4 regions of the Oikeobacillus pervagus genome follow, and region 3 is predicted to be linked to each of the others. Evidence: riboswitches for the same ligand, from Rfam matches in the RefSeq annotation. Region 3 holds a riboswitch; each other region holds the start of a gene.
The links. A riboswitch is a leader RNA that binds a small molecule or an ion and turns the genes downstream of it on or off. The one in region 3 is predicted to bind S-adenosylmethionine.
Positions count from the first base shown of each region.

Region 1: it holds a riboswitch for S-adenosylmethionine, as region 3 does, so the genes downstream of both, J2S13_RS06195 (methionine biosynthesis PLP-dependent protein) here and J2S13_RS09955 (bifunctional homocysteine S-methyltransferase/methylenetetrahydrofolate reductase) in region 3, are expected to answer to the same signal.
Region 2: it holds a riboswitch for S-adenosylmethionine, as region 3 does, so the genes downstream of both, J2S13_RS11445 (methionine ABC transporter ATP-binding protein) here and J2S13_RS09955 (bifunctional homocysteine S-methyltransferase/methylenetetrahydrofolate reductase) in region 3, are expected to answer to the same signal.
Region 4: it holds a riboswitch for S-adenosylmethionine, as region 3 does, so the genes downstream of both, metK (methionine adenosyltransferase) here and J2S13_RS09955 (bifunctional homocysteine S-methyltransferase/methylenetetrahydrofolate reductase) in region 3, are expected to answer to the same signal.

Region 1 covers NZ_JAUSUC010000011.1:69,282-76,802, forward strand. Annotated here, with positions in the region: gene metC (cystathionine beta-lyase) at 1-989, opposite strand, end outside; gene J2S13_RS06195 (methionine biosynthesis PLP-dependent protein) at 996-2,102, opposite strand; SAM riboswitch class I at 2,171-2,280, opposite strand; gene J2S13_RS06200 (ABC transporter substrate-binding protein) at 2,345-3,367, opposite strand; gene J2S13_RS06205 (ABC transporter permease) at 3,454-4,218, opposite strand; gene J2S13_RS06210 (ABC transporter ATP-binding protein) at 4,202-4,987, opposite strand; gene J2S13_RS06215 (MBL fold metallo-hydrolase) at 5,279-6,103, shown strand; gene J2S13_RS06220 (NAD(P)-dependent malic enzyme) at 6,279-7,521, shown strand, end outside.
Region 2 covers NZ_JAUSUC010000030.1:367-7,887, forward strand. Annotated here, with positions in the region: gene J2S13_RS11440 (glycerophosphodiester phosphodiesterase family protein) at 215-1,213, opposite strand; SAM riboswitch class I at 1,407-1,507, shown strand; gene J2S13_RS11445 (methionine ABC transporter ATP-binding protein) at 1,744-2,775, shown strand; gene J2S13_RS11450 (methionine ABC transporter permease) at 2,765-3,415, shown strand; gene J2S13_RS11455 (MetQ/NlpA family ABC transporter substrate-binding protein) at 3,433-4,263, shown strand; gene J2S13_RS11460 (M20 family metallopeptidase) at 4,294-5,490, shown strand; gene J2S13_RS11465 (iron-containing alcohol dehydrogenase) at 5,670-6,827, shown strand; gene J2S13_RS11470 (transposase) at 7,103-7,521, opposite strand, start outside.
Region 3 covers NZ_JAUSUC010000023.1:13,569-21,089, forward strand. Annotated here, with positions in the region: gene mreBH (rod-share determining protein MreBH) at 58-1,065, shown strand; gene J2S13_RS09945 (hypothetical protein) at 1,965-2,192, shown strand; gene J2S13_RS09950 (EamA family transporter) at 2,282-3,181, opposite strand; SAM riboswitch class I at 3,604-3,713, shown strand; gene J2S13_RS09955 (bifunctional homocysteine S-methyltransferase/methylenetetrahydrofolate reductase) at 3,797-5,662, shown strand; gene metH (methionine synthase) at 5,640-7,521, shown strand, end outside.
Region 4 covers NZ_JAUSUC010000026.1:32,685-40,205, forward strand. Annotated here, with positions in the region: gene J2S13_RS10810 (gamma carbonic anhydrase) at 1-138, shown strand, start outside; gene J2S13_RS10815 (C39 family peptidase) at 203-1,033, shown strand; gene asnB (asparagine synthase (glutamine-hydrolyzing)) at 1,362-3,251, opposite strand; gene metK (methionine adenosyltransferase) at 3,483-4,682, opposite strand; SAM riboswitch class I at 4,911-5,115, opposite strand; gene pckA (phosphoenolpyruvate carboxykinase (ATP)) at 5,492-7,078, shown strand; gene J2S13_RS10835 (DUF2584 domain-containing protein) at 7,141-7,383, opposite strand; gene J2S13_RS10840 (alpha/beta hydrolase family protein) at 7,424-7,521, opposite strand, start outside.

The DNA.
Region 1 (7,521 bases), on a different contig from region 3:
GCCCCCAAACTAACAGCATAAACAGGAATTCGAACGTGTTGAATAAAGTTTCTTACAGCTTCCTCATTTCTTAATGAAAACGATAGAACAGCCCCAGGTCCTTCTGCTTGCCGCGTTTGAATGGAATGTCCAGGATGAGTGGATAGTCCAGGATAAAACACTTCATCTACTTTTGAATGGTTGTTTAGATAGTTCGCTATTTTCGTTGCAGACTCTGATGATTGTTTCAATCGTACGTGAAGTGTCTTCAATCCCCGAAGAACAAGCCATGAATCATGAGCTCCTAATACTGCTCCGAAGGCATTTTGTAATCCGTATAATTGTTGGGCTAATCCTTCATCCTTCGCAACGGCCAATCCAGCAAGTACGTCACTATGCCCCGCCAAAAATTTCGTCGCACTATGAAGAACAAGATCTACCCCTAAGTCTAGCGGTCGCTGTAAGGCAGGCGTTAAAAAGGTATTATCTAAAAAGGTGAGACATCCATTGGCTTTCGCTAATTTGGCGACCCCCTGTATATCGGTCACTTTGAGCAGTGGATTCGACGGTGTTTCCATGTAAATCACTTTTGTATTTTCTTGAATATTTGAAGCAACTGTGTCCAAATCCGTCATATCGACAAATGTATGTTCAATTCCGAAACGATTCAACACAGTGTTAATCATCCGGTACGTTCCACCATAAACATCTTCGGTAACAAGTACATGATCACCCTTTGAAAGAAGAAGAAATGCCGTAGAAATTGCTGCAATTCCAGATGAGAAAGCAAATCCTTTAACCCCTCCCTCAAGTTGGCTAATCATTTCTTCCAATGCCTCTCTTGTCGGATTTCCCGATCGGCTATAATCATACTTTCCAAACTGATCAAAATCTGGCTGATGAAATGTAGAAGCAAGCTGGATTGGAACACTTACCCCTCCTGTTTCCTTGTCAAATTTATGTTGGTTATGAAGCAATTGAGTTTGAAATGTATACGATTGATGAGTCATTCTTCTTCACTCCTTCATTTTTTTAAACGCGTTTTGTAAATCCCTGATTAAATCTTCGGTTCCCTCCGTCCCAACAGAAAACCTTAACAACCGATTACAAACTCCATTAGCCAAACGTACTTCATAAGGCATATCCATATGGGTTTGTGTTGCCGGATAGGTGATAAAACTTTCTACTCCTCCTAAACTTTCTGCAAATGTAATCAGCTGTAAGTTTTGCAAAAATGGATTGACCCATTCTTCTTTCTGCAATCGAAAAGAAAGCATCCCACCGCGTCCCGGGTATAAAACATCTTTCACATCGTCACAACATCGTAAAAATTCACTTATTTTTTGAGCATTTTTTTCATGTTGAACCATTCGTAAACCTAATGTCTTCATTCCACGAATAAGAAGCCACGAATCAAATGGAGATAATACTGCACCAATTGAATTTTGATATTCTTTTAGTTTGGCCGAAAGTTCTTCCCCTTTAGTAACGACAAGTCCCGCAAGCACATCATTATGTCCCCCTAAATACTTTGTTGCACTATGAATCACAATGTCAGCTCCTGAAAAAATAGGCTGCTGAATAAAAGGAGTATAAAATGTATTATCCACAATCAATAACACCCCCTCTTCTCTTGCTACATGAGCGACCTCATCTAAGTTCACTTCTTGCATCATCGGATTAGTCGGAGATTCAACAAAAATAGCTTTCGTTTGGTTTGTGATCTTCTCCCTTGTCTTAGTTAAATCTTGAAAATCATCATAGACAAAAGATAGTCCATATTTTTTCCATCCCCGTTCAAAAAGGCGGTACGTTCCACCATAAAGATCCGCTGATACGATAAATTCATCACCAGAATCGAATAATGAAAGAACCGTTTGAATCGCCGCCATTCCTGAGCTAAATGCAAAGCCAGCATCTCCATGTTCTAAATCGGCAATGGCCTTTTCTAAAATGTCTCTAGTTGGATTTCCACTTCGAACATAATCATAGCCCGTCGACACCCCAATCCCTTCATGTCGATAAGCAGTAGAAAAGTAAACAGGTGGATTGACGGTTCCCGTAATGTTTTCACTTCTGTTTCCAATCTGAGTTAACTTTGTTTGAATGTCTTTAAAACCCATTTTCTCACCTCTAAGTAAAAATAAAAAAGCCTTCTGTAAGAAGAAGGCTTTTGTCAACAAGATTCCTCTTCTCATCTCTCGAACTAGGATTGTTCGCTGGATTTAGCACCATTGCTCTTTTAATTAGCCGGTTGCTGAAGCTTCATAGGGCCAGTCCCTCTGCCTCTCTTGATAAGAAAATATTAAATTTTCAAAAATTTCTGTCTTTCTATTAATTTAACGGATTGGTGGAGAAAATGCAATCATTTTTTTGTTACTTTTTTATTTTCTAAGAATTGTTTATCAATTAGTTCTGCAAATTTTGGCTGATCTTTTAAAAACTTAAGATCATAGGAAGAATCGGCAAATTGTTGAATAACATCTGCATTTACTTCAGATGTGTAATGAATTCTTTCCCAAGAACGGTCTACAATATCTTTCTCTAATTCTTGTTTTGTAATATCTTTAATAGTTTTTATGGCAATTTCTTTCGCTTCCTCTGGATTCTCATTAATAAATTGAATGGCTTCTTTATGAGCATCCACTATTTTTTTTACTAATGCTGAATCTTCTTTAATTAATTTTCCACTTGTAGCTAAAACGGAGTTAGGTAAAGTCGTGCCAAAAGAAATTTTATCACTGTCAACAATGACCTTTGCACCTACTTCTTTCACTAGCAAGGAAGCCCATGGTTCAGGAACGGAAGCAAAATCAACTTTTCCTGATTGAAACAACCCTGCATACTGTGCTGGATTTCCAGTAGTATGTTTCATCGTTCCACCGATTCGAGTAGATTTAAGACCGTAGTCCTTGGCAAATGTTTCAAATTGAACATCATGTGTACATCCAACCCCAGGAGTAATAAATGTCTTACCTGCTAGATCATCAACGGTTTGAATGCCACTTTTTTTACTTGCTACAACGACCGTTCCACCAGAAGATCCGCCTGCAATAATTTTCACATCGGCTCCATTCGCAAAATGATTCATCACTGGACCTGGTCCTACTAAACCTGCTGAAATATCCCCTGTCTTAAGGGCCGTCATAAAAGCACCGCCATCGGGAAATGTTTTATATTCAATAGTCACATCTTCCCCTAATACTTTTTCAAACAATCCTTTTTCCTTTGCAATCATTGCTGGAACATGGTCAATATTTGGGAAAAAGCCGATGACAACCTTTTTCTTGCCGTCGTCTGAACCTGAGCTTTTTTCCGAACTACAACCAGCTAGGACACCTGCTAGTAATAATAAGACTACCGCGAAAAAACTCATGAAATTTTTCATCATTTTATCCCCTTTCTTAACATTCTAATGGTAAAATCCCTACATTTGTCGGTTAATAACACATGAAGAAGATGCTTTAGCAACTATTAAGACGATGCTTGCTCTAATCCCCAACGTCTCATCACATTCTTTTCAACACGTTGGAAAAATAGTAAATCGACAATTGTACCAATAACTCCGATCAAGATCATCACCGCAATGACCAAGCTCATATTTCCAAAGTCTGAAGCGTATTTTAACGTGTATCCTAAACCAGGACCTGTACTTAAAATTTCCCCCGCCATTAAAGCTCTCCATGCGAATGCCCATGCAAGTCTTGCACCTGTTACCGCATACGGGATCGAAGCTGGAAATATAATTTTGATAAACAAATCAAATCCGGAAGAACCCATTGTTTGTGCGGCTTTAATATACAGTGGGGAAACATTTTTAATACCAATTCGCATATTGATTGTCATGACTAATGTTCCACCGAGAACGACGATAAAAATAACCGCTTTTTCATTCAATCCAAACCACATGATTGCTAGTGGCAGCCAAACGATACTAGGAACACTCTGAAGAGCTAGAATAAGTGATCCTAATGTGTCATCTGCTGTTTGCGATTTAGCCAATAAAATTCCTAACGATGTCCCTAGAATAAGTGCGATCGTTAATCCAATCAATAGTCTTTGGAAGCTTGCACCTAAATCATAAATAAGTGTTTTGTCTATGAATCCTTGGATAAGAGCCTCCCATACATCGGTCGGTTTTGGCATGATGTCTGGGCCCCATCCACCAGCACGTACACTCATTTCCCAAATGACAATAAAGAGGACGTAGAAGACAATTTGTTTAATTACCCGCTGCATAAGCTAATTCCTCTTTAACGACTTTATCAATCTCACCTTTCAGGAGATCGACTATTTTTTCTTCAAGTATGGCAACTTCCTCTTGATTAGATTGACGAGGTCTGGGGAGATTAACGTCAAGATCTGCAATAATTCTACCTGGCCGAGTCCCCATGACGATGATCCGGTCTGAAAGCTTTATCGCTTCGTTAATACTGTGGGTAACGAATACGATTGTTTTCTTCGTATCGACCCAAATCTTCTCAAGTTCTTCATGAAGTCTTGAACGAGTTTGTTCGTCCAATGCCCCAAATGGCTCATCCATCAGTAATAATTTTGGGTCCATTGCTAAAGCTCGAGCAATTGCTACCCGTTGTTGCATTCCCCCTGATAACTCGTGAGGAGAGTGCTCGGAATAATTACTTAATTGCACCATTTGTAGAAAACGGAGAGCCACTTTCTTCGCTTCACTCTTATTCATTTGTTTTCTTAAAGGGAACATGACATTTTCCACAACAGTCATCCAAGGGAATAATGCAGCTTGTTGAAAAACCATTCCGCGGTCGATTCCAGGCTTAATAATTGGACTCGCCTCTAAGAAAATTTCGCCCGTTGTAGCATTGGTTAATCCAGCAACCATCGATAATAGAGTCGATTTACCGCAACCAGATGGGCCTATAATCGAAACAAATTGCCCCTCTTCAATTGAAAAATTTATATCCATTAACACATCTTGTGTCATATGACGATTTTTATATTTTTTTGAAAGATTCTTAAATTGTAAAAACATCCTTTCACCTACTTTAATTATAATTCCTATATATTAAATCGGATTAATTAGTATTATAGCGTTTCACACGATAATGTCAATTATTTCTCGCTATATTTTGAAATTTATTTGCCAATAAAAAAATGAATAGTTCATTTCATTCCAAGCATCCTATCTATATATGGATAATTTTAAAAATAATTGAAGAAAGTGATGAATGTGATGAATGTGAAAGTATTTTATTCATTCAACCTATCGTTTGGTCGGTGATTAATCGTTCTATTTATCAAAATAGTGAGGGGGAAAATTCTGATGGATATCCAAGGGAATCAGGAACAACAACCATTATTTCAGCCTTTCTTTGCACAAGCGGAAAAAGGGTATGAAGTCCTTCCCGATTTATTTGTATTGCGCACGATGATAGTCAATGTATGTTTTGTTGGGGAAAGAGGTAGTGATCACTGGGTTCTAATTGATGCAGGAGTTGGGCCCGCTGCAGAGTCCATTCTGCAAACTGCTGAAGAACGTTTCAGAGGGATCCCGCCTAAAGCCATTATTTTAACCCATGGACATTTTGATCATGTTGGAGCATTATCTGAATTACTGGAGCATTGGGATGTTCCTATATTTGCTCAAGAGGAAGAATTACCTTTCTTAACGGGAAAAGAAGATTATCCACCTGCGGATCCAACAGTAGGAGGCGGCTTAATGAGTTTGATTTCTCCTTTATATCCAAATGAAGCCATTAATCTTGAAAATCGTATTCATGCCTTGCCAATCGATCATAAGGTTCCATACATGGATGGTTGGAGATGGGTCCATACACCGGGACATACACCAGGACATATTTCCTTATTCCGGCATGAAGATAGCGCTTTAATTGCTGGAGATGCATTTATTACAGTGAAGCAAGAATCTGCTTTAGCTGTTATAACACAGGAGAAAGAAATTCATGGTCCCCCAGCCTATTTTACAACAGTTTGGAAAGCTGCTTGGCACTCAGTCCGAATCCTTGAAGCCCTAAAACCAGCCTACGCCATAACCGGACACGGCTTTGCTATAGAAGGAGAAGAATTAACAAAAGGCCTAGAAAACCTAAGCTGCAACTTCAAAGAAATCGCAATTCCCAATAATTAGAGGGTGCCTGGCACCCTCTAATTTTGCCCAATTATAAATTATTTTAAAATTTTCAGAAAATTTTGTTGCTATTTTCGAAATGTCTGTTATATAATAAATAAAAATATGAACAACTGTCTTAATACAGGAAGTGGTTGTGATAAAGAGACTTTTTTAAGGGAGTGGAAATAACAAAATGAAAAATTTGAAACAAGAGGCATTAGATATTCACCGTTACCACCAAGGAAAATTAGAGGTGAGCGCAAAGTTAAACGTGAAGGATATAAAAGATCTTAGCCTAGTCTATTCCCCTGGTGTTGCTGAGCCATGTCGGGAAATACATGAAGACAGCGAAAAAGTTTACGATTTTACAATGAAAGCAAACACGGTTGCAGTCGTAACAGATGGTACAGCTGTATTAGGCTTAGGTGATATTGGTGCTGATGCTTCTTTACCGGTTATGGAAGGAAAAGCGATTCTTTTCAAGAACTTCGCTGGTGTCGATGCATTCCCAATCTGTATCGGTTCAAATGACATTGAAGAAATTATTAAAACAGTTAAACTTCTAAAAACTGGATTCGGTGGTGTCAATTTAGAAGATATTAAGGCTCCAAATTGCTTTATCATTGAAGAACGTTTAAAAAAGGAACTTGATATTCCAGTCTTCCATGATGATCAACACGGAACTGCTATTGTTACATTAGCTGGTTTAATCAATGCTTTAAAACTAACAAAAAAATCATTTGAAAATTTAAGAATTGTCATCAATGGAGCGGGTGCAGCTGGAATGGCCATTGCCAAGCTTTTATTAAGCTTTAATGTACAAGAGATCATAATGTGTGATTCAAAAGGTGCTATTTATAAGGGCCGGTCAGAAGGTATGAACCCAGTGAAAGACCAAATTGCTGAAATGACAAACCATGGAAGAATAAGCGGAACGTTAACTGATGTCATCGAAGGAACAGATGTATTTATTGGTGTTTCCGTTGCTGGCGCTTTAACGGAGGAAATGATTAAAAAGATGAATCATGACCCAATTATTTTTGCAATGGCCAATCCTGACCCAGAAATTTTACCGCTAGAGGCAAAAGCAGCAGGTGCGAAAATTGTTGGAACAGGCCGTTCAGACTATCCAAACCAAGTGAATAATGTTCTAGCATTCCCAGGAATTTTCCGTGGGGCATTAGATACGAAATCAACAGATATCAACGAAGAAATGAAGGTTGCGGCGGCTTATGCAATTGCTTCCTTAATCTCAGAATACGAACTCCATGAAGACTACATCATCCCTTCTCCGTTTGATGCTCGCGTAGCTCCAGAAGTTGCAGCTGCAGTAGCAAAAGCTGCTATGGATTCAGGAGTGGCAAGAAAACATATAGATATCGAAAGTTTAAAAAATAAAACCTACCAACTTTCTGCCATCCAAGTCAAACCCGTAG
Region 2 (7,521 bases), on a different contig from region 3:
TTGAAGTTAGGATATAGGAAACAAGTTGCCTGATATAAGCCAAACTATATTATATATGAAGATTAAATATTTTTACGATGTCCATTGCAATGTATTCCTCTATTATATTGATCTTTTCCTAATAGAGTTGCCACTTTTCTTGCATCCTAAGAAAATATCAAAAGAGTTGATTTCCTCTATCATAAGAAATCAACTCTTTTTAAACTTAAATCTCTCATTGTTTTAATGGCTCTGATTTTTTTTCAATAATTGGAGCAATCACATCAATACGATTCGTCCAAATACCACCCGTGTAATTTTCGGGAAGTCGTTTTAAATCTTGTTTTTGATCAAAACCTTCCGACCATCCTCCGTCACCTGCGACTAGTATTACACGAGTATTTACGCTTTCCATACGATTCAAGAACTTATTAGGAAATCCCCATAATAATGGTGCGTATTTTTCTGGGATATGCAGTTGGGTGTTCTCACACGCGGATGGAATCATACCTGTCCACCCTATCCCTAGATAAGGAAGTAAACAACTCTTTAACGTGGCCATTGACATGACTCTAAGGTTGGGTAATTGTTTTTTCAATGTATGGATAGGTTGATCATCTCCGTAAACGGTTAACTGATTTAAACGTTTTTCAGGGAGTTTCGAAAGGTGTTTTGCCAGTTGAATGCCTTCTGTCGGTTCGGCACTCTTGATATGGATTAGGAATGACTCCTCTGGGAAATATTCTAATACCTCATCTAGGGAAGGCATCAGCCCCACTCCTTTCCCGCGAAAGGGATAAGTTTTTCCATGATCAGCTGTATATCCGTAGCCAACATCCAGTTTTTTTAGTTCTGCCATTGTATAGTCCTGAACCATTCCCTCTGCCTCTGTCCGGCAATCTAGAGTCCAGTCATGAAAGATAGCGAATTGCCCATCTTTCGTAGGCTTTATATCTAATTCTACAATGTCGGCACCTGCTTTAAAGGCGGCTTCCATCGAGGGAATCGTGTTCTCCAAAAAAGGATGTTCTGGTTTATAAATCCTTTTAGCCGTACATGTATCATTGGCAATTCCCTCCATTGGGAAGGTTTGTGCCATTCCTCTATGTGCCAATAATATAGGAGATTCATTCCTAGACTTAGTAAGGAAAGAACTATTATTTAGATACATGAACACAATTAAAATAAATAAAAATAAGAAAAACCTTTTAATATTTCGTTTGAACTTCTTCATAATTCCTCCAACCATTTTCATTACAAACTTAATTTAGCATACATTCTTTATCGTACCAACAGGCTTCGTTGTTTTAAAGTACACATATTCACCATTTTTTAGATAAATCCTACTCTTTTGAAAAATTCCATTGACTTTGTTTTTTGAATGTTGTAATGTATTCATCATACTATCAATTGAATACGGAAAATACTTCTTATCCAGAGAGGTTGAGGGACTGGCCCTATGACACCTCGGCAACGGACATTTTTTGTACCGTGCCAATTCCAGCAAGCTAGGCTTGAAAGATAAGAAGAGGATTAGTCTTATACATTTTACCCTCTTCTTTTTTCAAGAAGAGGGTTTTTTGTTGTTCTAATAAGTATCAACTCCCCTTCTAAACGCCAAGGTGATTTCTGTAAGTTAATTCATAGTTTTCACATCTGTTTAGTAAATCATCTATTTTAGATTACTTGAAAGGTTTTCTTCATTTGTCCAAAACAAAGAAAAAACGTGTGATGGCCCAACAGCATTGAAAGGAGAGAAGCAATATGATTGAGTTTCAAAATGTAAATAAGGTGTACAACAGTGGTGGAAATCAGGTGAAAGCATTAAATGGGATTAATTTAAAAATAAATGCCGGTGAAATTTTCGGAGTGATTGGGTTTAGTGGTGCTGGTAAAAGTTCCTTACTTCGATGTGTGAACTGGTTGGAGCAGCCAACATCAGGGAAAGTGTTGGTGGACGGTCATGATCTAACCGCTTTATCTGCGAAGGAAATCCGCGAAGTCAAACGAAATATCGGGATGGTGTTTCAACATTTTAATCTTTTAAATTCCAAAACCGTATTTGCGAATGTGGCCATGCCGCTCGTATTAGCTAAAGTTCCGAAAGAGAAAATAAAGAAGCGAGTATATGAACTTCTTGAATTTGTTGGGCTTTCAGATAAAGCCAATAGTTATCCGGACCAACTATCAGGTGGTCAGAAACAGCGGATTGGGATTGCTAGGGCACTTGCTACTCAGCCATCCATCCTGCTATGTGATGAAGCGACTTCAGCCCTTGATCCGCAGACGACTAGTTCCATTTTACAGCTTCTGAAAAAAATCAATCAGGAATACAACATTACGATTCTAATCATTACCCATGAGATGGCAGTCATTAAGGATATTTGCCATCGTGTCGCTGTCATGGAGAATGGAAAAATCATTGAGGAAGGGACAGTGTTTGACGTTTTTTCATCACCGAAAACAAAGACAGCTAGAAATTTTGTCAGCACCGTCATGAATGACCAAATTCCCGATTCCATTAAAGAAACCATCCAAAAAAATGCTGGAGCACAGAACATATTTCGAATTAATTTTGTTGGAAACTCAGCAGGTCGCCCATTATTATCAACCCTTTCCAAAAAATTCGATATCCATATCAATGTTCTTTTTGGAAATATCACGGAACTCCAAGGAACTTCATTTGGAAACTTAATTGTCGAATTTCAAGGATCGAATAATGAAATCAACCGAGCGTTAATGTATATCAACAATGAACAAATAACGATAAAGGAAGTGATCACACATGCTAGTTAATTCAGAGCAAATCACAGAAGCATTGATTGAAACCGTTCAAATGGTGTCCTTCTCACTTTTATTTTCGGCCGTTCTTGGGTTGCCACTCGGGGTCCTGCTCGTTGTAACCCGGAAAGGTCATTTACTAGAGAATTTGCTCGTTTTCAATGTACTAAGTGGAATTATCAATATTTTCCGTTCCATCCCCTTTATCATTTTAATGGTCGCGATTATTCCGATCACTAGATTTCTTGTGGGGACATCGATTGGGACGACTGCTACAATCGTGCCGCTAGTGTTTTATGCTGGGCCGTATATTGCTAGATTAATAGAAAATTCTCTACTTGAAGTGGATCCAGGTGTAATTGAAGCAGCGGAAGCAATGGGAGCAACGCCTGGACAAATCATAGTTCGATTCCTAATTCCAGAAGCTCTTGGCTCTCTTGTCCTAGCTTTTACGATTGCAACCATTGGTTTAGTCGGTGCATCTGCTATGGCCGGAGCAATCGGCGGGGGCGGACTTGGTGACCTTGCTATTACATATGGATATCAACGCTTTGATACGGTGACCATGTTGGTGACAGTGGGAATTTTAATCGTGATGGTACAAGGTTTACAGTCCTTTGGAAACATCCTTGCAAGAAAAATTAGAAGACGATAAGTAGGAGGAAAAAGAAAATGAAGAAATTATTACTTTCCATTGCAATTTTAACATTAGCCATCTTTAGTGTAGGTTGTTCCAATGAAAAGAGCGGTAGCGAGAAAAAAGTAGAAGTTAAAGTAGGTGTAAGCGGGACGGATAACCGTGTTTGGGACTATGTTGCTAAAAAGGCAGAAAAAGAAGGGATTAAAGTTGAAATCGTTCGTTTCTCGGACTATGTTCAACCGAATATCGCTCTAGCTGAAGGGGAACTGGATGCCAACGCCTTCCAAACCGCTTCGTATTTCGACAGTTTTATCGCGGAACATAAATTGAAATTAGCTCCTATTGCTACAACGGTTCTGGCTCCAATGGGGATTTACTCAGAAAAATACAAAAAGGTAAAAGACATTCCTGATGGCAGTAAAATTGCAGTGCCAAACGATGTATCCAATATGGGAAGAGCTCTTCTTTTACTACAAGAATCAGGCCTTATTAAACTAAAGGAAGGCTTCGATGGGACTGGATCATTAGAGGATATCGTTGAAAACCCAAAAAACTTGAAAATTATTGAAGTAGTCGCAGCTCAAACTCCACGTGTTCTCCCTGATGTGGCTGCTTCGATTATCAATAATGGAATCGCTGTAGATGCAGGTTTTAACCCAACGAAGGATTCTATTTTCCATGAGAGTGAAACTGCTACTCCTTATGTCAATATTATCGCAACGAGAGAAGAAGACAAAAACAATAAAACGTTAAAAAGACTGGCAGAGCTATATCAAGAAGATGATGTAGCGGAATTGATTGAGAAGGAATACAAAGGAAGTCAAATTCCAACCTTTATTCCATTAAGTAAAATTGGCTGGTAAGCACATGATCCATTAGAGGAGGGAAACATGATGTCATCAATCGTAGAAGTGATTAGTTCGTTAAAAGAAACAATTATTAAAAATGTGGAAGGTAATAAAGAACTTTTTCTTTCCACAAGTCATCAAATACACGAAAACCCTGAAATTGGGAATGAGGAATTTTTCGCATCTGGTCTATTAATAGATCTTCTTGAAAAAGAAGGTTTCACAGTCGAAAAGGCAGTGGCAGGTCATGAAACAGCTTTCCTTGCTCGCAAAAAATCAGCGAAAAAAGGACCATCCATCGCTTTTCTGGCGGAATATGATGCTCTTCCTGGACTTGGGCATGCGTGCGGACATAATATCATTGGGACGACAAGTGTAGCAGCTGCGATTGCCTTAAGTAAGACATTAGATAAAACGGGTGGAGAAGTTGTCGTATTAGGCACCCCTGCTGAAGAAGGCGGGCCGAACGGAAGTGCTAAAGGAAGCTTCGTTCGACACGGATTGCTCAAGGGAATTGATGCGGCGATGATGATCCATCCATCTAATCAGACAAGATTAAGTGGTACATCCCTTGCTGTTGACCCGCTTGATTTTGAGTTTATTGGAAAATCCGCTCATGCAGCAGCTGCCCCTCATGAAGGAATCAATGCATTGGATGCGGTGATTCAACTTTTCAACGGAATAAATGCTTTAAGACAACAGCTGAAAAAAGATGTGAGCATTCACGGAATTATTACACATGGCGGTGATGCTCCAAATATTATTCCAGAGTATGCAAAAGCTCGATTTTACATACGTGCCGATACAAGAGAACATTTAAATGAAGTGACAAAGAAAGTGAAAGCTGTAGCAGAAGGAGCGGCACTAGCAACTGGTGCAAAGCTGAATATTATCGCTTTCCAAAATCCAGTAGATAATCTTTTAGTGAATGAAAAATTTAATGAAGTGTTTCATCATGTCATTGAAGAACTAGGAGAAACCATTGCGACAGGCGCTTGGGGTGGAATTGGTTCAACAGATGCCGGGAATATTAGTCAAGTAGTCCCAACCATTCACCCCTATATAAAAATTGGCCCCGATGATCTCATTGCTCATACCATCCCTTTCAGAGAAGCAGCCGCATCCAAAAAAGGCGATGAAGCACTCATAAAAGGAGCCAAAGCACTAGCCCTAACCGGACTCCAACTACTCACCAATACAAAATTACTGACCACCATAAAAGAAGAATTTCAAGGAAGGTAAAAAAAACCAGGTGCCAGGCACCATCCAGTTTCTGGATGGTGCCTGGCACCTGGCATTTTCCTGGATATTCTATTCAGAATAACATATACTATTGGAGGTGAAATTTTCACTTGCAAATAGGGGGACAGAATTCTTTGGAGGAATTCAAATCAAATTAATCCGTTTGGGAGGAAATTACTATGACAAACACTCAAAGCTCATTTCATATGCCCTCTGTCAACTTATTTGGTTCAGGATCTGTAAACGAGGTTGGAACTAGATTAGCTGGCCTTGGTGTAAAAAAACCTTTATTAGTAACAGATGCTGGTTTGCATCAATTAGGACTATCTGAGCAAATTGCTGGCATTATTCGTGAAGCTGGCTTAGATATTGCTATTTTTCCAAAAGCAGAACCAAATCCAACTGATCAAAACGTATTAGAAGGACTTGAAGCTTTTCATAATGAAAACTGCGATAGTGTAGTAACTCTTGGGGGAGGAAGTTCACATGACGCAGGTAAAGGAATTGCACTAGTAGCCGCTAATGGTGGAAAAATAGAAGATTATGAAGGAATCGATGTTTCTGAAAAACCAATGGTACCACTTGTGGCAATTAACACAACAGCTGGTACAGGTAGTGAATTAACAAAATTCACGATCATTACCAATGTTCAACGAAAAGTAAAAATGGCGATTGTTGATAAACATGTAACACCGACTCTTTCCATTAACGATCCTGATTTAATGGCTGGAATGCCTCCAGGTCTAACAGCTGCAACAGGATTAGATGCTTTAACACATGCAGTTGAAGCATATGTTTCTACTGCTGCTACGCCAATTACAGATGCATTAGCGATCCATGCAATTAAACTAATTCCTGTATACTTACCACGCGCAGTAGCAAATGGTAAAGATATGGAAGCGCGTGAACAAATGGCCTATGCTCAAACATTAGCAGGTATGGCTTTTAATAATGCTTCTTTAGGTTATGTACATGCAATTGCACACCAATTTGGCGGATTCTATAACTTCCCTCATGGTGTATGTAATGCGATCCTACTTCCACATGTATGCCGATTCAACTTGATTGCAAGAGTAGAACGTTATGCAGACATCGCTTATTACCTTGGTGAAAATGTCGAAGGTTTAAGTAATCGCGAAGCAGCTGAAAAAGGAATTCAAGCAATTGAACGCCTAGCTCGCGACTTAAACATCCCATCAGGCTTCAAAGAATTAGGAGCCAAAGAAGAAGACATTGAAACATTAGCGAAAAACGCTATGAAAGACGCAACAGCCCTAACAAACCCACGCAAACCTAAATTAGAAGAAGTCATGGAAATCATTAGAGGCGCAATGTAACCATTCTTTAAGAGACGGAGGGACAGGTTCCTTGTCCCCTTCCCCTATATACAGAAAAAGGGCCCCGATAAGGTATTTACAGCTTATCGGGGCTTCTTTTTGTGGAGTACAGGGGTGCAGGGGGTCAGGTTCCTTGTCCCATTTCTTGTTTAATACCAATTACTCCACGAAGAGGTCTATCCTTGCCCCCATTCTTAACGGGCACGTTGATCTCCCCTTTCGCCGCTCGCATGGCAATGGGGGCGAGTCAAGTGGGACAAGGAACCTGTCCCCTATTAACGAGCACGATGAATGACACTCTTTGATATTCCCGTTATTCTTGATAATTGTCTAATTGTTACACCTTTCAGCTTTTTTAGTTTGACTAATACAGCATCCCTTTTGTCCTTTTCCATTTGCTGCAATTCACTATTATTTGTAATTCCCCATTTACACAAATACTCTTTTACTTCATGATCGGTCATTCTCACTTTTACACGATCATCTAAACATTGGTCATGATTCTGCTGTTGCATATATGTCATGAACATTTGAATCGCTTTGTTTCTTTCTGAGGAAAATAAATCTAGTGCAAAATCGATATCCACTATATCCGCGTTGAACAGATACTCATTTATACTTGTCCATTTACTTTCCAATACGGTTTTGGCCAAGCCTGCTTTCATGGGGTTTTGGTGGATATATCTAAGAACCG
Region 3 (7,521 bases):
CCCCTCTTATACTAGATAGGACAAGTATAAGAAGGAAATTAATTTGGAGGAAGCTATATGTTCTCACAAACTGAAATTGGAATTGACTTAGGTACAGCAAACTTGCTCGTCTATAGTAAAAATAAAGGAATTGTAATTAATGAGCCTGCTGTAGTTGCAATTGATACAGCGACCATGAAAGTGTTAGCAACCGGACTTGAGGCGAAAAACATGATTGGAAAAACTCCTGGGAAAGTTACAGCATTAAGACCATTAAGAGATGGTGTCATCGCAGATTTTGATATGACAGCTGAAATGCTAAAAGACGTGATGAAGAAGGCTGGGAAAGCATTAGGATTTTCCATTAGAAAACCAAATGTTGTGGTATGTACCCCGTCTGGAGCAACTTCTGTAGAAAAACGGGCGATCCATGATGCCATTAAAAGCTTTGGTGCAAAAACCGTACATTTAATTGAAGAACCTGTTGCAGCTGCGATCGGAGCAGATTTGCCTGTCGAAGAACCCATTGCAAATGTGATTGTCGATATTGGAGGCGGAACAACAGAAGTAGCCATCATCTCCTATGGAGGTGTTGTATCCTGCAACTCCATTCGGGTAGGCGGTGACCGGATGGATGAAGATATTATTCAATACATCCGGAAGCAATATAATCTATTAATTGGCGAACGAACAGCTGAACAAGTGAAGATAGAAATCGGCATGGCTCTTATCGACCACGATGTAAAAAAGATGGATGTTCGCGGTCGTGACCTTGTGACAGGTTTGCCAAAAACGATCTCGATTCACTCTAAGGAAATTCAAGGGGCATTAAAAGAATCTCTACTCCAAGTGTTAGAAACGATACGAGTTACACTGGAAAATTCCCCACCAGAATTAAGTGGTGATATTGTTGACCGAGGTGTTATATTAACAGGCGGTGGCTCACTTCTGCAAGGAATGCAAGAGTGGTTAAGTCAAGAAATCATTGTTCCCGTTCACCTAGCCCCCAACCCTCTAGAATCGGTTGTAATTGGTACAGGACGATCCTTAAATATCATTAATAAATTACAAAAAGCCTTACGATAGCAAGTCGCTTACATGCGGACTTGCTTTTTTATTTAAAAAATACCGGTGCTCGTTTAAGGGATTTGCATATTTCCCTTAGGCTTTTGATGATTTCCCGAGGGCTTTTGCACTTATTCTATGCGGATTTGCTCATTTCCCAGTGTATATGCTTATTTCCCGTGATTTTATGCACTTCTTCTCACAATATTTGCACCTCCCATCCGAACATTACTTTTTAATCGCTGTGAGGTTTGCTCACGGGGTTTTGCTTATTTCCAAATGATATTTGATGATTTCCCAAGGGCTTTTGCGCTTGTTCTATGCGGATTTGCCCATTTCCCAGCATATATGCCTATTTCCCGTGATTTTATGCACTTCTTCTCACAATATTTGCACCTCCCATCCGAACATTACTTTTTAATCGCTGTGAGGCTTGCTCACGGGGTTTTGCTTATTTCCCAATGATATTTGATGATTTCCCAAGGGCTTTTGCACTTATTCTATGCGGATTTGCTCATTTCCCAGTGTATATGCTTATTTCCCGTGATTTTATGCACTTCTTCTCACAATATTTGCACCTCCCATCCGAACATTACTTTTTAATCGCTGTGAGGCTTGCTCACGGGGTTTTGCTTATTTCCCAATGATATTTGATGATTTCCCGAGGGCTTTTGCACTTGTTCTATGCGGATTTGCCCATTTCCCAGCATATATGCCTATTTCCAGAGATTTTATGCGCTTCTTCTAACGATATTTGCACCGTGCACCTCTTCGCCGAACATTTCGAGACGTTAGTTCGCTGGCATTTGACTATTTCCTTGCATATTTATCTAATCCGCCCCCCATTTTTCCCCTATATGGAATAATCAAGTTAAAACTCCGTATTTTTGGACATAATAAGACCAAAGGAGGATTCATCGATGACTGAACAACAAATCGCTTATACATTTCACACTTGTAATTGCGGCCATTTATACGATTCTTTGAGGGGGCCGATTGAAATTTCCGCCATGCTTGATCATGTTGAGGAAGATGTATTAGCTCAATTTTTGACCGCTTTTGATTTTTCTGAGCATGATCATCTTTTATTTGACGAGTTTAAATATTATTTCCGATTATTTCAAAAGGTGAAGCAGTCTTTTTTTTAATCACCTGGCGCTTCTTTTCCTATATATCCATCTTTCTGAGAATAAAAGCAAAATCCCCATCGGACTAGCCAATGAGGATGGATGATTTATTATCTTGAAAATGATCGTTTCGGACGATGGGTTGGAAAATGAATTTGTGGAATAGCAATCCCAATAAGGATAATCATGATTCCGGTCATTTGTAGGAAGGAAACTGCTTCCCCCAAAATAAATAAAGCTGCGACAATAGCTGCTGGAAGCTCAGCTGCCCCTACAATCGTCGCTAATCCTGAATCAATCTTAGGTGTTCCAATCGCGAAGAAGACAACTGGCAGGATCGTTCCGAATATCCCTAATAATAGGCCATATTTCCATAATCCAGTAGTCAAGACCCCATCTACAATCAAGATCGGTGAAACATAGAAAAGAACGAGAAGGAGCCCCCCGCTTGTAATAAAAACACTTCGTTGAATCGTCGGTACACCAGGTGCTACTTTCCCACTGTAAAAAATAAACAGTGCAAACGTGATCGCCGCAAGCAACCCATATACGACACCATCCAAATGTTCTCCCCATTGAAAATTCGTCGAACCAACTCCACCAGCTAACAATGTTCCAGCCCATAAAAAAACAACAGAAATCAATTTCTGGTTGGATGGCATTGCTCGATGATAAATCGCTTCAATTAAGATTCCAATCCACGTAAATTGGAATAACATCACAACTGCAATCGACGCCGGTACCCTTGCTAAACTCAATCCATAAAAAATCCCCGTCGCACTAAGCAATAACCCGACCGTCATTAAAGAACTGACATCCTTCCAACTCATTTTTACTCTTTTTGTAAAAAAATAAACAGCCATCAACATGGCAAGTCCAAAAAGGTACTGGCTTCCTGTCACTTGACCGACTGTAAATCCGGCTGCAATCGTCAGTTTTACAATAGAGGCATGGATCCCATAACTACATGCCCCAATCAAAACAAATAACGAATAGCGAAACTGATTCATCTTTTATGTCCTCCTTTCTCGATGACTTTTTTTAAAAGATGGTTGATTTCAGGAAAAAATACGATGTTTCACAATAAGTTCCATCTGATTTTTCCGCCGATGATCCATCACAATCTGCTATGATTCAATAAAGGAACAAAATAAGCCTTTTGCAAAGAAATAGGAGGGCCTTTAGTTGGCACTTCCCTGAATTTCAAATATACACATAGTATAGTACGTCTTTTCATGTTTCATCAATCCCTTTTAAATAGCCTGAATTTTCAAGATATACAAGAAGATTTCTCCTTGAAAAACTAATTCTGTAAATACTGTTAACCGATAGGAAGTAAAAGGGGTTTATAAAGATATTTCAGAAATTTCAAATTACACCTTGACGATTAATCCTAGATAGCATATGATTATAGTCAAAATTAATATTGTTGTTCTTATCCAGAGAGGTGGAGGGACTGGCCCAAAGAAACCTCAGCAACCAGCCAATTGGTCAGGTGCTAAATCCAGCAAACTACAACAATCGTAGTTTGGAAGATAAGGAGGAAATGATTACAGCCAATCAAGCCTTCTTATTATAGAAGGCTTTTTTTTATTATTGAAATCTGGAAAAAGGAGTGACTGAGATTGAATCTATTGGATCGACTAAAAGAGGAAGTGCTTACTGCTGATGGCGCAATCGGTACTCTCCTTTATTCATATGGGATTGACTTTTGTTATGAAGAATTAAACTTAACACAGCCCGACGTCATTAGACGGATTCACCAAGATTATATTCAAGCAGGAGCGGATGTCATCCAAACGAATACGTATAGTGCAAACTCGTTAAAATTAGCTCGTTACGGATTGGAAAATAAGAGAGAAAAAATAAATAAAGCAGCGGTTCAAATTGCAAAGCAAGCAGCTGGATTGAATGACACATTCGTTCTTGGGACGATTGGTGGCATTCGAGGTGTTCGAAAAAGTGATGCTACTCTTCAAGAGATTGTGGTCGCCTTTTGCGAACAAGCCGAAAGTTTACTTAGCGAAGATATCGACGGCCTTCTATTGGAAACATATTATGATTTAGAGGAAATTACAACGGTTGTGCATACAGCTCGGAAAATGACCGATCTCCCCATCATCGCTCAAGTGTCGATGCATGAACCAGGTGTGCTACAAAATGGGTTGCCATTAAACGACGCTTTATGCCAGTTAGAAGCTTTGGGGGCGGATGTCGTTGGCGTTAACTGCCGACTAGGTCCACATCATACAATTCTAGCATTGGAAGAAGTCGCCCTACCAAAGAAAGCTTTCTTATCTGCTTATCCGAATGCAAGCCTTCTGGATGTGGTCGATGACAGGATTGTCTATGAATCAGAAGCTGACTATTTTGGAAAGGCTACTGTTAAACTAAGAAATGAAGGTGCTCGTCTTATTGGCGGATGTTGCGGGACTACACCGAAACATATCGCTGCGGCGAAAAAAGCCTTACAGGGGTTACATCCGATTACAGAAAAGCAGGTAAAAGAGAAAACACCAATTTTGGTGAAATCCAGAAAAATATCGACAGTGCCTCCCCTCCATGAGAAAGCGAAAAATGAACGTTCTATCATCGTTGAATTGGATACACCGAAACATTTAGACACCACATCTTTTTTTGAAGGAGCAAAATGTTTACAAGAAGCGGGAATTGATGCGATTACGATGGCCGATAACTCCCTTGCATCCCCAAGAATTAGCAACATGGCGATGGCAACTTTATTAAAGTCAAATGATCAAATCCGTCCGCTTGTCCACATCACTTGTCGTGACCGAAATTTAATTGGCCTACAATCTCATCTAATGGGATTACATACTTTAGGTCTTCATGATATTTTGGCTGTTACGGGAGATCCAACAAAGGTCGGGGATTTTCCAGGAGCCACTTCTGTTTATGACGTTTCTAGTCTGGAATTCATCCAGCTAATCAAACAATTGAATGAAGGGATTTCTTTTTCAGGGAAATCATTAAAAGTAAAAACAAATTTTTCAGTTGCCGCTGCCTTTAATCCAAATGTTCGCATTTTAGATCGAGCAGTCAAACGATTGGAAAAGAAAATTGGGTTTGGGGCCGATTACTTTATCAGCCAGCCTGTTTTTACGAAAGAAAAAATTATTGAAATCCATGAAAAAACTAAGCATTTATCCACTCCAATTTATATCGGAATTATGCCATTAACAAGTTCACAAAATGCGGAATTTTTGCATAACGAAGTGCCCGGGATTAAACTTTCCGAAGAAACACTTAACCGGATGAAAGCTTGTGAAAATGACAAAACGCGGTCACATCAAGAAGGAATTTCGATTGCCAAAGAATTAATTAATACAGCTCACGAACTTTTCCACGGGATTTATTTAATCACTCCATTTCTTCGGTATGATATGACGGAAGAATTGGTCACATACATCCATGAGCTAGATGCCAAAAAGTTAGAAAGAGGGATTGTCCATGTCCATTCAACATTTAATTGAGAAAGAACTACAATCGCGAATATTAATTATTGACGGTGCAATGGGAACAATGCTACAACAAGCCGATCTTTCTCCAGAGGACTTTGGCGGTGAGGAATATGATGGCTGCAATGAATATTTGAACATCACTTCACCCAAAACACTCGAGAAAATTCATATGGCATATTTAGAGGCCGGTGCTGACATTATTGAAACAAATACGTTTGGTGGTACTCCCATCGTATTAAATGAATATGGTCTAGGTGACCAAGCCTATGAAATCAATAAAAAAGCGGTTGAAATTGCCAAATATTGCACTTCTCAATATTCAACTCCTAACCACCCTCGGTTTGTTGCAGGGGCAATGGGGCCCACTACCAAAACCTTGTCGGTGACGGGTGGGATTGATTTTGATACATTAAGTCAAAATTTTGAAATCCAAGCGAAAGCGTTGATCGATGGCGGATGTGACTTACTTTTACTTGAAACGAGCCAAGACATGCTCAATGTTAAAGCGGGATTCATTGGGATTGAAAGAGCTTTTGAAAAAACAGGTAAGAAAGTCCCTATCATGATCTCAGGGACTATTGAGCCAATGGGAACGACATTAGCGGGACAAAATATCGAATCCTTTTATTTATCCGTTGAGCATATGAAACCTTTATCTGTTGGCTTAAACTGTGCGACTGGACCAGAATTTATGACGGACCACCTCCGCTCACTCTCTGATTTATCAAAAGGATTTGTGAGTTGCTATCCAAATGCAGGTCTTCCAGATGAAGAGGGCTGTTATCATGAATCCCCCGAATCATTAGCGAAAAAAATTGAAGGGTTTGCCAAGAAAGGTTGGTTAAATATTGTCGGTGGCTGTTGTGGAACGACACCTGAACATATTCGCGCCATTCGAGAAGTCGTAAGTCAATATCCACCTCGTGTTCCGCAAAAAAAGCCACATGGACATGCAGTTTCCGGTATTGAACCGCTTCTTTACGATGATTCAATGAGACCATTATTTATCGGAGAAAGAACCAATGTCATCGGATCGCGGAAATTTAAACGACTCATCATCGAAGAAAAATATGAAGAAGCAGCAGAAGTTGCACGTGCTCAAGTAAAAGGCGGTGCGCATGTCATCGATGTATGCTTAGCCAACCCTGATCGCGATGAACTTCATGATATGAGCCAGTTCATCCAGGAAGTCGTGAAAAAAGTGAAAGTTCCACTTGTCATTGACTCTACAGATGAGAAGGTAATCGAAGAAGCATTGAAATTCTCACAAGGGAAAGCGATTATTAACTCTATTAATTTAGAAGATGGCGAAGAACGATTTGAAAAAGTCATCCCGATCGTAAAAAAATATGGAGCTGCCGTCGTCGTCGGAACAATTGATGAAACCGGAATGGCTGTGACACGTGAACGGAAACTAGAAGTTGCGAAACGCTCCCATGACTTACTTGTTCATAAATGGGGAATGGAACCAGAAGATTTAATTTTTGACCCGCTCGTCTTCCCTGTCGGAACTGGGGATGAGCAATATATCGGCTCTGCAACTGAAACAGTAGAAGGGATTCGTTTAATCAAACAACATCTGCCTAACTGTTTAACCGTTCTCGGTGTAAGTAATGTTTCATTCGGTCTCCCTCCTGTTGGTCGTGAAGTATTAAATGCCGTTTACTTATACCACTGTACCCAGGCTGGACTGGATTACGCGATTGTGAATACGGAAAAATTAGAACGTTTTGCCTCTATCCCTGATGATGAAATTAAGATGGCGGAGGATCTTTTATTCAAAACATCTGATGAATCGCTTGCGGTTTTCGCCGACTTTTATCGTGATAAGAAGAAAGAAAAGAAAGAAAGTGAATTACCGAAAACGGTTG
Region 4 (7,521 bases), on a different contig from region 3:
CCTCCAAACACAATGGCCTTTGGGCGACCTGCAAAAGTCATTCGTCCCATCAATGACCATGACCAAAAGGAAATGAACCGTATCTATCAAGAATACGCAGAGAAAGCTCAATATTATAAAACTTTACAAAAAAAATAAGAATGGCTAATGTTACTATGCCCCTCTTTTTTAACAATTATAAAAAGGATGTTTCGGAATTGAAATGACACTTAAATTTATATTACTTCTTATTTTGATCATGCTGATCGTATTCGTCATTCTCATTTGGAAAAGATTTAACGGAAAGTTGGCTATATCATCTTTTATTATGATAATCTTGATTCTTTTCGGAATGTTTCTCAGTTTAGATGAAAATAATCAAGAACGATTTTTATATGCCATTGATGAGCCCCTGTTCAAACACTATTATTCAGTTATTAAAATGAAAGACAGTACTTTAATTGATGCACCCCTTGTTGCACAATTACCGGAATTACCTCGGGGATGTGAAGTCACAAGTCTAGCGATGCTACTTCAAAGTGCCGGTGTATCAACAGATAAAATGACACTGGCATCAGAAATTAAACGAAACCCTGCTACATACAAAAAAGAGAATGGAAAGATTTATTTTGGCAATCCAGCTAATGGTTTCGTAGGGAATATGTATACATTTGAAGAACCTGGTTTAGGGGTCTTTCATGAACCTATAGCCGAATTGGCTAAAAAATATTTACCTGATCATAAAGTGCTTGATTTATCAGGAGGAGACTTCGAGGATATTAAAATCCAGCTATCCGACGGACGACCAGTTTGGGTCATCATTAATACAGCTTATGATGAATTACCCGATCACTATTTCCAAACATGGCATACAGAAGATGGAGAGATCCGGATTACGTATAAAGAGCACTCCGTATTAATAACGGGATATGATGAAGAATATATATACTTCAATGACCCCCTTACAAATACAAAAAACAAAAAACAACCAATCCAAACTTTCGAAAAATCTTGGATTCAAATGGGAAGACAAGCCATCACCTATCTTCCATAAAAATCAAAATCAAAAGCGGAAGCGCCTGTTCATCGGCGTACGGATTTCGTAGTCTTTGACTGAGATAAAGGAAACACAGCGAGGTATTTTCGAGCTGATGTTGACTTATCGTAGGGAAAAGACGGAGAAATTCGCTAGACGATAGGCGCTGGAGCTGGACGATCAAAAGCGGAAGCGCCTGTTCATCGGCGTACGAATTTCGTAGGTTTCGACTGAAATAAAGGGAACGAGGCAAGGTAGTTCAAAAGCTAATGATATCCATATCCCCAACAATAAAAAAGAGGAAAGGCGCCTAAGTTACTTAGGACAGCCTCATCCTCTTCTTTTTTTATCCCACTTGATATTCTGGTTTTTTCTTTCCAAAATCATATTTTTCCTCAACATAGACATCATGCCAAATCATAAAGACAAGGATCGTCCAAATCTTTCTACTATTATCCATTTTCCCTTGAACATGATCTTCTAATAAATTCAAAATATAATCTTGGTGGAAATATTCATTCGCACCACTATTTTTAATTAGATCCAATGCCCAATCATACATTTCGTCTTTTAACCAATGACGGATTGGAACTGGGAATCCTAATTTTTTGCGATCAAGTACATGATCAGGAACGATACCTTTAGCTGCTCTTCTTAAAATGTACTTAGTTGTTCCATGAGCTGTTTTTAATTGGGTTGGAATGTTAGAAGCAACTTTAAATACTTCTTTATCTAAGAATGGAACACGAAGCTCTAAAGAATGAGCCATCGTCATCTTATCCGCTTTTAATAAAATATCACCACGAAGCCATGTGTGAATATCAATATATTGCATCCGATCAACAGGATCATAATCTTTTGTTTCCATATAAAATGGCTTTGTCAATTTTTGATAATCAAGGCCTTCGGAATAATGGCGGAGAAGACTTCTTTTCTCTTGTTCCGTGAACATTTTGGCATTTCCAATATAACGCTCTTCCATTGGAGTTACTCCGCGTTCAATAAAGCTCTTTCCTTTCATTCCTTCAGGCATCATTTTCGCTATGAGACGGAGAAATGATTTCAAGATCATAGGAATTTTATTAAAAACTTGCAAGGATTGTGGTTCTCGATAAATATTATATCCGCCAAATAGTTCATCAGCCCCTTCACCTGATAAAACAACGGTCACATGTTTTCTAGCTTCACGGGCAACGAAATATAATGGAACACATGCTGGATCTGCTAATGGATCATCTAAATGCCACATGATTTTCGGAAGTTCTTTCATATATTCTTCTGGTGTAATGACATAGCTAATGTTCTCAACACCTAGCTTGTCAGCTGTCTCTTTCGCAACATCAATTTCACTAAATCCATCTCGTTGGAAACCAACAGAAAATGTTTTAATATTCGGATGGAAGTTTTTAGCGATAGAAGCAATGATGGAGGAATCAATTCCACCAGATAGGAAAGATCCAACTGGCACATCACTTCTCATATGAACATTGACAGAATCAAGTAGCACATCTTGAATTTCTTTAATATATTGATCTTCTGATTTTAAAATAGGACGGAAAGATGCTTTCCAATAGCTGCGAATCTTCATCTTTTCTCCTAGTTTTTTCGTAAAACAATGACCAGGTTCCAACTTCTTAATGTTCGCTGTTAAGGTATAAGGCTCAGGGACATATTGATACGTTAAATAATGTTGCAAGGCATCATGATCAAATTCTTTTTTTTCTAAAGATAGTAAAATACTTTTCTTTTCCGATGCAAAAAACGTTCGATCTTCCTCTTCTAAATAGAAAAATGGTTTAATGCCAAAAGCATCCCTTGCACCAAATAAAACTTTCTCCTGCTTATCCCAAATAACAAAAGCAAACATTCCACGCAGCTTATCAACCACTTCTTCCCCTATTTGACTATATAAGGCGATAATCACCTCTGTGTCTGAAGAGGTTTGGAATGCATAGCCAGACTGGATAAGACCTTCGCGTAATTCTACGTGATTATAAATCTCTCCGTTAAAAATAATCCAATATCGCTCATTCTCATAAGATAATGGTTGATGACCGTTTTCGATGTCAATAATACTTAAGCGACGGAAACCGAATTGTATAAATTCATCAGAAAAAAAACCTTCATCATCAGGACCACGATGTTCAATGAGATCATTCATTTGTTTAAATTGTTGTTGATCACATACGATCTCTTTTGCAGAAACATTTCTTACACAACCAATAAAGCCACACATAGAAAATCCTCTTCTCTATTTGATTTAAAAATAAAGTTCAAGTCCTAACCTATAATGTAAACTATCTTTCTATAAACTTCTACCATTTTATAGTGAACATAAAAAAATTGTAACAAATTAGATTGATTTGTTAATAGTTATTCTAGCTCATTTTCAAAAAGTTACCCATAGTTCTAAATTTTATAACAATAATAAAGGAGTCACATTGTAAATGTAACTCCCCCTATCATATTATTTCAAAGCTTGTTCTTTCAATACTTCTGCTTTATCTGTTCGTTCCCAAGGAAGATCAATATCCGTACGTCCAAAATGACCGTATGCCGCCGTGTTCTTATAAATCGGTCGGCGCAGATCTAGCATTTTGATAATCCCCGCTGGACGAAGGTCGAAATGATCCCGAACAACTTTCACTAATACATCTTCTGAAACTTTCCCAGTACCAAATGTATCAACAGAGATAGATACTGGCTGAGCAACTCCAATCGCATAAGCAAATTGAACTTCACATTTATCAGCTAAGCCCGCTGCAACAATATTCTTTGCTACATAACGCGCTGCATACGCCGCAGAACGATCCACTTTTGTAGGATCTTTCCCAGAGAAAGCTCCTCCACCATGGCGAGCATAGCCACCATACGTATCCACAATGATTTTTCGACCTGTAAGACCTGCATCCCCTTGTGGTCCCCCAATGACAAAACGACCTGTAGGATTAATAAAGAATTTCGTTTTTTCATCAATTAGTTCTTTTGGAACAACAGGATTAATAACATGCTCACGAATATCTTTTTGAATTTGTTCTAATGTAATTTCTGGATGATGCTGTGTAGAAAGAACAATCGTATCCACGCGAACAGGTTGATTTTTTTCATCATATTCAACCGTTACTTGTGTTTTCCCATCAGGTCGTAAATATGGAAGAACTTCCTCTTTTCGAACCTCTGTCAGACGACGTGCTAGTTTATGAGCTAATGAGATCGGTAACGGCATTAATTCCTTCGTTTCATTACATGCAAAACCGAACATTAACCCTTGGTCACCTGCACCAATCGCTTCAATCTCATCATCACTCATTTGACCTTCACGTGATTCTAAAGCTTCGTTTACTCCAAACGCAATATCTGGAGATTGTTCATCAATCGAAGTGAGTACCCCGCAAGTTTCAGCGTCGAAACCGTATTTTGCTCGTGTATAACCAATATCCCGAATCGTATCACGAACAATTTTCGTAATATCCACATATGAAGATGTTGTAATTTCTCCTGAAACTAGTACAAGCCCTGTTGTCACAGAAGTTTCAGCGGCTACACGTGCATTTGGATCTTCCGCTAAAATAGCGTCTAAAATAGCATCTGAAATTTGATCGCAAATTTTATCAGGATGCCCTTCTGTAACCGATTCAGAAGTAAAAAGGCGACGATTAACTGTCATAAAGATTCCTCCCCTAAAATTTTTCCCTTCCTTTATAGTGTCGTAATGGAAAGGTGAACCGAATCAATACTTTATACAAACATCATGCTCACGGTACTCGTTCCCTACGTAGTAGTATGTTATAAACATTGGTAAAATATCACTACCAACGACCAAGGCCATAATAAAAATAAAAACCTTTCCTATAATATTGAGGGAAAGGTTGCATTGTAACACTTTAGCCTTTCACTCTTATCGTTCAAGGGAATCCCTTGCTTCAGGTTAGCACCTTTTCTCTCAAAACTGGGCGTGAAAATAACCAACTCGTTTCGCAGCCAATTTCACAAAAGAAGTATGGACGAGAGAATAATAAATCTATACATACGCTCGGTTTTTGCAAGAGCAGGTTGCTGGGTTTCATTGGGCCTGTCCCTCCACCAACTCGGGATAAGAGTATCCGTTCAAGGTACAATGTTAACGTACGTCTATAATTCATGTCAACCTGTTTTTCATCACATGAACAATTGCACCAATGTAATCCCTCAAAGAAAAAACACAAAGCAGATTCCTGATCTAAATCCAACAAAAGAATCTGACTAGACCTAAAATAGGGTCTTTTTAAAATAACAACTTGCTCCACCATGTTTTTACCTTATTATATTAGTGAAAGATATTCTCCGACAAATAATGAGCATTTTCTAAGAAAATGTGACAAAATAAAAAACAAAAGAAAAATTTTTTAAATAGTATAGACTATTCCTTCGAATGTGTTATACTATTTCTAGAACAAATAAGCGTATAAAAATCAGACAAAGGAAGGTTATAAATCTATGAACTCTGTAAGCGTTTCAAGCGAAATTTTGGAATTATTAAACGGTGCAAACGTCATGATGCAACCATCAGTTCCTCAATTAGTTGAAAAGGTATTAAACCGTAAAGAAGGAATCTTATCAGAAGCTGGAGCTGTTTGCGCTGAGACTGGTAAATATACAGGTCGTTCACCTAAAGATAAATTTATCGTAGAAGAGCCTTCTACTAAAGATAAAATTGACTGGGGTTCAGTTAACCGACCTATTTCCAAAGATGCGTTTGATCATTTATATAATAAAGTAGTGGATTACTTAAAACAAAAAGACGAACTTTTCGTTTTCAAAGGGTACGCTGGAGCTGACAAAAAACATCGCCTACCTATTCAAGTAGTTAATGAATATGCTTGGCAGAACCTTTTTGCTCATCAATTATTCATTCGTCCAACGGAAGAAGAGTTAGAAAGTCATCAAGCAGAATTCACTATACTATCTGCTCCAGATTTTAAAGCAGATCCTGAAGTGGATGGAACCAACTCTGAAACATTCATCATCGTATCATTCGAACGCCGTATCGTATTAATTGGTGGAACCGAATACGCTGGGGAAATTAAAAAATCAATCTTCTCCATTATGAACTATTTATTACCTGAATCAGATATTTTATCTATGCACTGTTCTGCCAATGTTGGCTTTGAAGGGGATGTCGCATTATTCTTCGGACTTTCTGGAACAGGAAAAACAACATTATCTGCAGATCCTCATCGCCGACTTATTGGAGATGACGAGCATGGATGGTCACCGAACGGGGTCTTCAATATTGAAGGTGGTTGCTATGCGAAATGTATCGGTTTATCTCGTGAAAAAGAACCACAAATTTACGATGCAATTCGCTTTGGCTCAGTATTAGAAAATGTTGTTCTTGATCCAGATAGCCGCATTCCGAACTATGATGACAATACTTTAACTGAAAATACACGTGTTGCTTACCCAATTCAAAATATTGACAACATTGTAACACCAAGTATAGCAGGTCATCCAAATACAATTATTTTCTTAACAGCTGATGCTTTTGGAGTATTACCTCCAATCAGTAAATTAACAAAAGAACAAGCAATGTATCATTTCTTAAGCGGATATACATCTAAATTAGCTGGTACAGAACGTGGAGTTACTTCACCAGAAGCTACATTCTCAACATGTTTTGGCTCACCATTCTTACCACTTCCAGCTACACGTTATGCGGAAATGTTAGGGAAGAAAATTGACGAACATAATGTTCAAGTCTACCTAGTGAACACAGGTTGGACAGGTGGCGAATATGGTGTAGGTAATCGTATAAAATTAGCCTATACTCGTTCTATGGTTCAATCTGCTTTACTTGGTGAACTTGAAAGCACAGAAACCATTAAAGATGAAATCTTCGGATTAGAAATTCCTTTACATGTGCCTGGTGTACCTGATGAAGTATTACAGCCAGTGAAAACATGGGAAGATGATAAAGCTTACGAACAAAAAGCAAAAGAACTTGCTGCGAAATTTAATGAAAACTTCAAAAAGTTTAACAATGTAGCGGTTGAAATTGAAAAACTTGGCGGACCAATTTCGTAAGTTACGACTGAGAAAAAAGAAACACAGTAAATTAAAAAAGCGAGACACAATGTCTCGCTTTTTTAATTTGTCGTATTAAGGGAGATTAAATGATAAGTAATTACCGTTTTTTCATTCGACCACTGTAACTGATCGATAATCGCTGTCCCACTCGCTTCTACATCCTTAAATTTATGAACGTGAATGGGGATATGTAATGGATAAACACGGTATCCAGTTTTCGTTAATTCAAAAACATTTTCTTCTTTTCTTATTTCTTCCCCTTTTGTCACAATCATTGTATTAAATTCCAAAGGCATTCCCATGATCATCCCCTGCCCTTTCTCTATTGATCTCCCATCTATCCTAACATGATTCACCTTGACTTTTCATCCATTGACATAAATTTGTAACCACTTGTCTATTTACAACTGGTGGAAAATAATGTGTGTAATCCTCGAAAT